Regions from separate parts of the Micromonospora sp. NPDC049891 genome, predicted to be linked through region 1. Evidence: predicted binding sites of a transcription regulator. Region 1 holds the regulator's gene; the other holds the start of a gene.
What was found. Region 1 encodes HrcA, which represses chaperone genes, less so after heat shock. Its sites were predicted from a motif close to GGTTNGCACNCTCNNNNNGAGNGTGCNAACC; they were not measured.
Positions count from the first base shown of each region.

Region 2: a site for HrcA is predicted at 1,527-1,557, ahead of groL (chaperonin GroEL). Genes of this name have one in related genera too.

Region 1 covers NZ_JBFAML010000007.1:212,448-216,000, forward strand. Annotated here, with positions in the region: gene AB0I71_RS12310 (16S rRNA (uracil(1498)-N(3))-methyltransferase) at 1-633, opposite strand, end outside; gene dnaJ (molecular chaperone DnaJ) at 635-1,780, opposite strand; gene hrcA (heat-inducible transcriptional repressor HrcA) at 1,854-2,876, opposite strand; gene AB0I71_RS12325 (DUF4870 domain-containing protein) at 3,087-3,553, shown strand, end outside.
Region 2 covers NZ_JBFAML010000008.1:83,675-87,227, forward strand. Annotated here, with positions in the region: gene AB0I71_RS12925 (cold-shock protein) at 102-302, shown strand; gene AB0I71_RS12930 (hypothetical protein) at 430-1,479, shown strand; gene groL (chaperonin GroEL) at 1,755-3,377, shown strand; gene AB0I71_RS12940 (hypothetical protein) at 3,483-3,553, opposite strand, start outside.

The DNA of each region.
Region 1 (3,553 bases):
TTCCTGGAAGGTCGACAGCTCGTCCGGGGTGATGCCGCCCTCGGGCCCCACCACCAGCACGATCTCGCCGTGATCGGGCAGCTCGACGGTGGTCAGCCGGTCGGTCGCCTCCTCGTGCAGCACGTACCCGGCCGCCGCCCCGGCGATCCGGCGCGCCACCGAGGCGGTGGCCTCGTCGGGTGCTCCGGCCATCACCGGCAGCCACGCCCGTCGGGCCTGCTTCGTCGCCTCGCGGGTGGTGGCGACCCACCTGCCGCGGGCCCGTACGCCCCGGTCACCGCGCCACTGCACCACCGAGCGACTCGCCGCCCAGGGGACTATCTCGTCCACGCCGGCCTCGGTCATCGCCTGCACGGCCAGCTCGCCCCGGTCGCCCTTGGCGATGCCCTGGACCACCACCAGCCGGGGGTTCGCCGCGTCGACGTACCCCCGGTCGGTCACGTCGAGGTCGAGGGTGCCCCGGCCGACGGCGGTGACCACGGCGGTGGCCGTGCCGCCCCGGCCGTCGGCGAGCAGCACCTGCTCGCCGACCCGCAGCCGTTGCACGGTGGCGGCGTGGTGGCCCTCGGGGCCGTCCAACACCATCGACGCGGCGGTCGGCAGCGACTCGACCAGAAACAGCGGGGCGGACACGTCAGGCGTGGCCGTTGAAGGCGTCGCGCATCCGGGAGAAGAAGCCGCCCTGCTTGGTCAGCTCGGCGACCTCCTCACCGCGGGTCTTGGCGAACTCGCGCAGCATCCGCTCCTGCTCGGCGTCGAGCTTGGTGGGGGTGCGCACGTCCAGGTGGACGTAGAGGTCGCCCCGCCCGGCTCCGCGCAGGTGCGGTACGCCACGGGCCCGCAGCCGCAGGGTGCTGCCCGGCTGGGTGCCCGGCTTGACGTCCACCGGTTCCTCGCTGTCGAGCGTCTTGATGGTCAGCCGAGTGCCGAGCGCGGCGGCGGTCATCGGCACGGTGACCCGGCAGTGCAGGTCGTCGCCCTTGCGGGAGAAGACGTCGTGTGGCCGTTCGTGGATCTCCACGTAGAGGTCACCGGCGGTGCCGCCGCCCGGGCCGACCTCGCCCTGCTGGGCGAGGCGGATGCGCATGCCGTCCTCCACCCCGGCGGGGATCTTGACGGTCAGCGACCGACGGGTGCGCACCCGGCCGTCACCGGCGCAGGTCGGGCAGGGGTGCGGGATGGTGGTGCCGTAACCCTGGCAGACCGTGCACGGCCGGGCGGAGACCACCTGGCCGAGGAAGGTGCGCTGCACCGACTGCACCTCGCCCCGACCGCCACACGCCTCGCAGGTGGCCAGGTGGGTGCCGGCGGCGGTGCCGGCACCGGAGCAGGTGGTGCAGAGCACCGCCGTGTCGACGGTGATCGGCGCCTCGACGCCGAAGGCGGTCTCCTGAAGGTCCAGTTCCAGGCGCAGGATCGCGTCGGCACCGGGGCGGGTACGCGGTCGCGGGCCTCGTCCGGCGCCGGTGGCGCCGCCAAAGAACGCGTCCATGATGTCCTGGAAGCCGACGAAGGGTCCGGCCCCGCCGGGGCCGCCCGGACCGCCGGGCCCACCCCCGCCCGGTGCCAGCGGGTCCCCGCCCAGGTCGACGATCTGCCGTTTCCGATCGTCCGAGAGGACCTCGTACGCGGCGTTGATGTCCTTGAACTTCTCCTGTGCCTCCGGGTCCGGGTTCACGTCCGGATGGAACTGGCGCGCCAGCTTGCGGTAGGCGCGCTTGATCTCGTCATCGGAGGCACCCTTGCTCACGCCGAGAATGCCGTAGTAGTCCCTGGCCACTGCGTTCCGTGTCCTCGTGTTCGTCTCGAGTTACGCCGTTCGGCGGCGGCAGCCTGCCGTCGGCCCTGACTTGTCAGTTCTGGGCCAGCAGCTCGCCCACGTAGCGTGCCACGGCCCTCACCGTGGCGATGGTTCCGGGGTAGTCCATCCGGGTCGGTCCCAGCACGCCCATCCCCCCGACGATGGTCGCGCCCGGGCCGTACCCGGTGCTGACCACGGAAGCCGCCCGCAGGTTGTCGTACTCGTTCTCGTCGCCGATGCGTACCCGCAGGGTGCTCGGCTCCACCTCACCGATGAGCTTGAGCAGCACGACCTCCTCCTCAAGAGCTTCGAGGATGGGGCGCAACGAGCCCTGGAAGTCGAGCAGGCCGCCCCGGGCGAGGTTCGCGGTGCCGGCCAGGGCGAGCCGTTCCTCGTGCCGTTCGACGAGGGTCTCCAGCAGCACGGTGGACAGGGTCGTCATGGCCGGGCGCAGGTGCGGCGCACAGTCGTCGATCAGGGCCTGCACCAGCGGCGGGGTCTCCGACAGGCGGACTCCGACGAGTTTCTCGTTGACCAACCGGCGCAGGTCCAGGACGTCGTCGGCGAGGACCGGTGCGGGCAGCTCGACAAGCCGCTGCTCGACCCGGCCGGTGTCGGCGATCATCACGAGCATCAGCCGGGTGGTGGAGATCGGCACCAGTTCCAGGTGACGCACCCGGGACCGGGCCAGGCTCGGGTACTGCACGACGGCGACCTGACGGGTCAGCTGCGCCAGCAGCCGCACCGTGCGGTGCACCACGTCGTCGAGGTCGACGGCGCCGGCCAGGAAGCGCTCGATCGCCCGGCGTTCGGCCGGGCTGAGCGGCTTGACCCGGCTCAGCCGGTCGACGAAGAGTCGGTAGCCACGATCGGTGGGCACCCGCCCCGCGCTGGTGTGCGGTTGGCGGATGTAGCCCTCCTCCTCCAGCACGGCCATGTCGTTACGGACCGTGGCCGGTGAGACACCCAGCTGGTGTCGCTCGACGAGCGACTTGCTGCCGACCGGCTCCTGGGTGGCGACGTAGTCCTCGACGATCGCCCGGAGCACGGCGAGCTTGCGGTCGTCCAGACCCATCATTCCCACCTCCTGTCGCAGGTCAGCCCTCAGCGTCACAGCCACCGCAGGAACACTCTGGCACTCGACTGTAGCGAGTGCCAGTCTACGTCGGGGTCCCCGTCGACGCGATGATCAAGTCAGCACGTCCATCATCGAACCGATCGGCGGGTTGACACTCGCCGGTGTCGCTCTGGTGCGCCGTTGCCGGTGACACCTACCGTGACCCCCATGACTGAACCACCTCGTCCCCCGGACTCCGGCGACGAACCCACGACACCACTGTCCGGCTCGCCTGGCCAGAGCGACTATCCCCCGCCCGGCGGCTATCCACCCCCCACCGGCGACCAGCCGCCGCCGGCCGGCTATCCCCCACCCGGCGGGTACCCGCCCGGCGGCTACCCGCCGCCGCCGGGAGCCCCCGGTGTCGGCTACCCGACCGGCGGTTACGGCGCACCGGGTGGCGGCTACGCCAACAACGAGGACAAGACCTGGGTCCTGATCGCCCACTTCGGTGGCCCGCTCGGCGTGGTCGTCGGCGGCGGGCTCTTCGGCTGGGTGGCGCCGCTGATCGCGATGATGACCCGGGGGCAGCAGTCCCCGATCGCCCGGGCACACTCGGTGGCCGCGCTGAACTTCCAGCTCACCTGGGCCATTGTCGGCGTGCTGAGCTGGGTGCTCGCCACGATCACCTGCGG
Region 2 (3,553 bases), on a different contig from region 1:
GTTTCAGTGGTCGTCGCCGATTGCCGAAACCGGTGGTTTCCGGGTGCCGGTGCGCCGGCGACCCGAGGTAGTGGAACGCCGTGCAGAGTGAGGAAAACACCGTGGCACAAGGCACCGTGAAGTGGTTCAACGCCGAGAAGGGCTACGGCTTCATCGCCGTCGACGGCGGGCAGGACGTCTTCGTCCACTTCTCCGCGATCGAGATGGACGGCTACAAGGCGCTGGACGACGGTCAGCGGGTGGAGTTCGAGATCGCCCAGGGCCAGAAGGGCCCGCAGGCCGAGCGGGTACGCGTCATCTGAGTGCGGACCACCCACCCCACTGACTGATCGTCGACGGGGTGACGTGACCATGGCCGGAGGGGGCTGCGGTGCCGGTGCCCCACAAGGGAAGATCATGAACCGATCCAGCCGTTGCTGAGGAGGGTTCATGTCCGACCAGCCGCCCCCGACAGGCCCGCTCTCCTCGCCTCCGGGCGAGCCGGAACCGCCCACCGCCGGTTGGGTCGGTCAGCCGCCCCAGCCTGGTCCGCCTCCGTACGGTGTGCCGCCCGGCCAGCCGCCCTACGTCGGCATGACGCCATATCCCGGCCAGCCGCCCTACGGCTGGTACCCCCACCCGGCCGGCTATGGTCTCGACCCCTCCGATGCCCTGGTCACCCCACCCGGGGCCGGGCTCGGTGCCTGGTTCGCCCGCTGCGTGGGCGCCGCCCGCCGGGGTTGGCGACAGCTGCTGCCGATCCTCGTGCTCACCCAGGTGGTGCCGGCCGCGGTGCTGTCGGTGCTGGTGCTGGCCGTGGACCCCTCGGCCCGTTGGGATACCCAACTCGCGAGCGACTCCGCCGCGCTGCCGGCGAACTTCTGGACGGATCTCGCGACGCTGCTGTCGGTGCTGATCAGCGGAAGCCTGCTGCTCGGTCTGGTGCAGTGTGTCGGCTGGGCCGCCGGCACCTGGGTGATCGCCCGGCAGGCGGCCGGCCAGCCGGTCGGTCTCGGTGCCGCCCTGCGCTACGGGACGCGCCGGGCACTCGGACTCTGGGGCTGGACCCTGCTCATCACCCTGATCGTCACCTTCGGGTTCTGTCTGTGCTTCCTGCCCGGCGTGTACGCGGGGTTCGCGTTCGCCATGGCCGGCCCGGTCTATCTCTTCGAGCGGCACGACCCACTGAGCCGGTCGCATCGGATGCTGCGTGACCGGCTGGGGCTGCTGCTCGGCCGGGTGGCACTGGTGGGCGCCGCCGTGATCGGTGTCTCGCTGGTCGCGAGCCTGATCGAGTCGCTGGCGATCCTGCCGTTCGGTGCCACTCCGCTGGACTCGCCGGGTACGGCGGTGGGTGTGGTGCTGACCATCGCGGTGGTCGCGGTGCTGGCGCTGCCGGCGTACCTCGCGCAACTGGTCGGGCTCGTTGTCACCTACGCCGAGCAGCGGGCGCACGAGGGTCCGGTGAACGGCGCGCAACTGGCGGCCGAACTCGGCTGACCCGGGCCATCGTGCTTGCACTCGGCAGGGGAGAGTGCTAAACAAGTCATTGGCACTCGCATGGCGTGAGTGCCAGTTGGTCGGGACGGTGGGGCCGCGGTCGTGCCCGTGACATAACCACGGGTGGGGCACGTGGCCGGTCGTCGCGGGCTATCCGGCCCGGCCGAGGAGACGTCGCCGTCGCCAGGTGGCGACGTCCCAAGGTGCGTACACCAGACGGCCCATCCGGGGCACACACTCGGGTGGCCCGTGAGTGTCCAGGAGGACAACGCCGTATGGCCAAGATGATCGCGTTCGACGAAGAGGCGCGCCGCGGCCTCGAGCGGGGCATGAACCAGCTCGCCGACGCCGTGAAGGTGACCCTCGGCCCCAAGGGCCGCAACGTCGTGCTCGAGAAGAAGTGGGGTGCCCCCACCATCACCAACGATGGTGTGAGCATCGCCAAGGAGATCGAGCTCGAGGACCCGTACGAGAAGATCGGCGCCGAGCTGGTCAAGGAGGTCGCCAAGAAGACCGACGACGTCGCCGGTGACGGCACGACGACGGCGACCGTCCTGGCCCAGGCACTCGTTCGCGAGGGCCTGCGCAACGTGGCCGCCGGTGCCAACCCGATGGCCCTGAAGCGGGGCATCGAGGCTGCGGTCGCCAACGTCTCGGAGGAGCTGCTGAAGCTCGCCAAGGACGTCGAGACCAAGGAGCAGATCGCCTCCACCGCCTCCATCTCCGCTGGTGACACCAGCGTCGGTGAGATCATCGCCGAGGCGATGGACAAGGTCGGCAAGGAAGGCGTCATCACCGTCGAGGAGAGCAACACCTTCGGGCTGGAGCTGGAGCTCACCGAGGGCATGCGCTTCGACAAGGGCTACATCTCGGCCTACTTCATGACCGACCCGGAGCGTATGGAGGCCGTCTTCGACGACCCGTACATCCTGATCGCGAACAGCAAGATCTCGTCGGTCAAGGACCTGCTCCCGATCCTGGAGAAGGTCATGCAGGGCGGCAAGCCGCTGCTGATCATCGCCGAGGACCTGGAGGGCGAGGCCCTGGCCACGCTGGTGGTCAACAAGGTCCGCGGCACCTTCAAGTCGGTCGCCGTCAAGGCGCCGGGCTTCGGTGACCGCCGTAAGGCCATGCTCACCGACATCGCGATCCTCACCGGTGGCCAGGTCATCAGCGAGGAGGTCGGCCTCAAGCTGGACGCCGTCAGCCTCGACATGCTGGGCCGCGCCCGCAAGGTCGTGGTGACCAAGGACGAGACCACCATCGTCGACGGTGCCGGCGACGCCGAGCAGATCCAGGGCCGGGTCAACCAGATCCGGGCCGAGATCGACAAGAGCGACTCCGACTACGACCGGGAGAAGCTGCAGGAGCGGCTGGCCAAGCTGGCCGGTGGCGTTGCGGTGATCAAGGTCGGCGCGGCCACCGAGGTCGAGCTGAAGGAGCGCAAGCACCGCATCGAGGACGCGGTCCGTAACGCCAAGGCCGCCGTCGAGGAGGGCATCGTCCCGGGTGGTGGTGTCGCGCTGGTTCAGGCCGGCAAGACCGCCTTCGACAAGCTCGACCTGGCCGGCGACGAGGCGACCGGCGCGCAGATCGTCAAGATCGCGCTGGACGCCCCGCTGCGGCAGATCGCCGTGAACGCCGGCCTTGAGGGCGGCGTCGTGGTGGAGCGGGTCCGTAACCTCGACGCGGGTCACGGCCTCAACGCCGCGACCGGTGAGTACGTCGACCTGCTGGCCGCGGGCATCATCGACCCGGCCAAGGTGACCCGTTCGGCGCTGCAGAACGCCTCGTCGATCGCCGCGCTGTTCCTCACCACCGAGGCCGTCGTGGCGGACAAGCCGGAGAAGACCCCGGCCGCCCCGGCTGGCCCGGGTGGCGGGGACATGGACTTCTGAGTCCAGCTCCAACGCCGGAAGGGGGCGGGCCGCGTCAGCGGTCCGCCCCCTTCCGTCATGTCGGCACTTGTCGTCGGCCCTGTGTCGGCGGTTACCGCTGGCCCGCTATGTCGGCAGTGGTCGCTGATTCCGTCGCTTCCGTGCCCGGTCGTACGGTGGGCGATGTTGCACCGGCT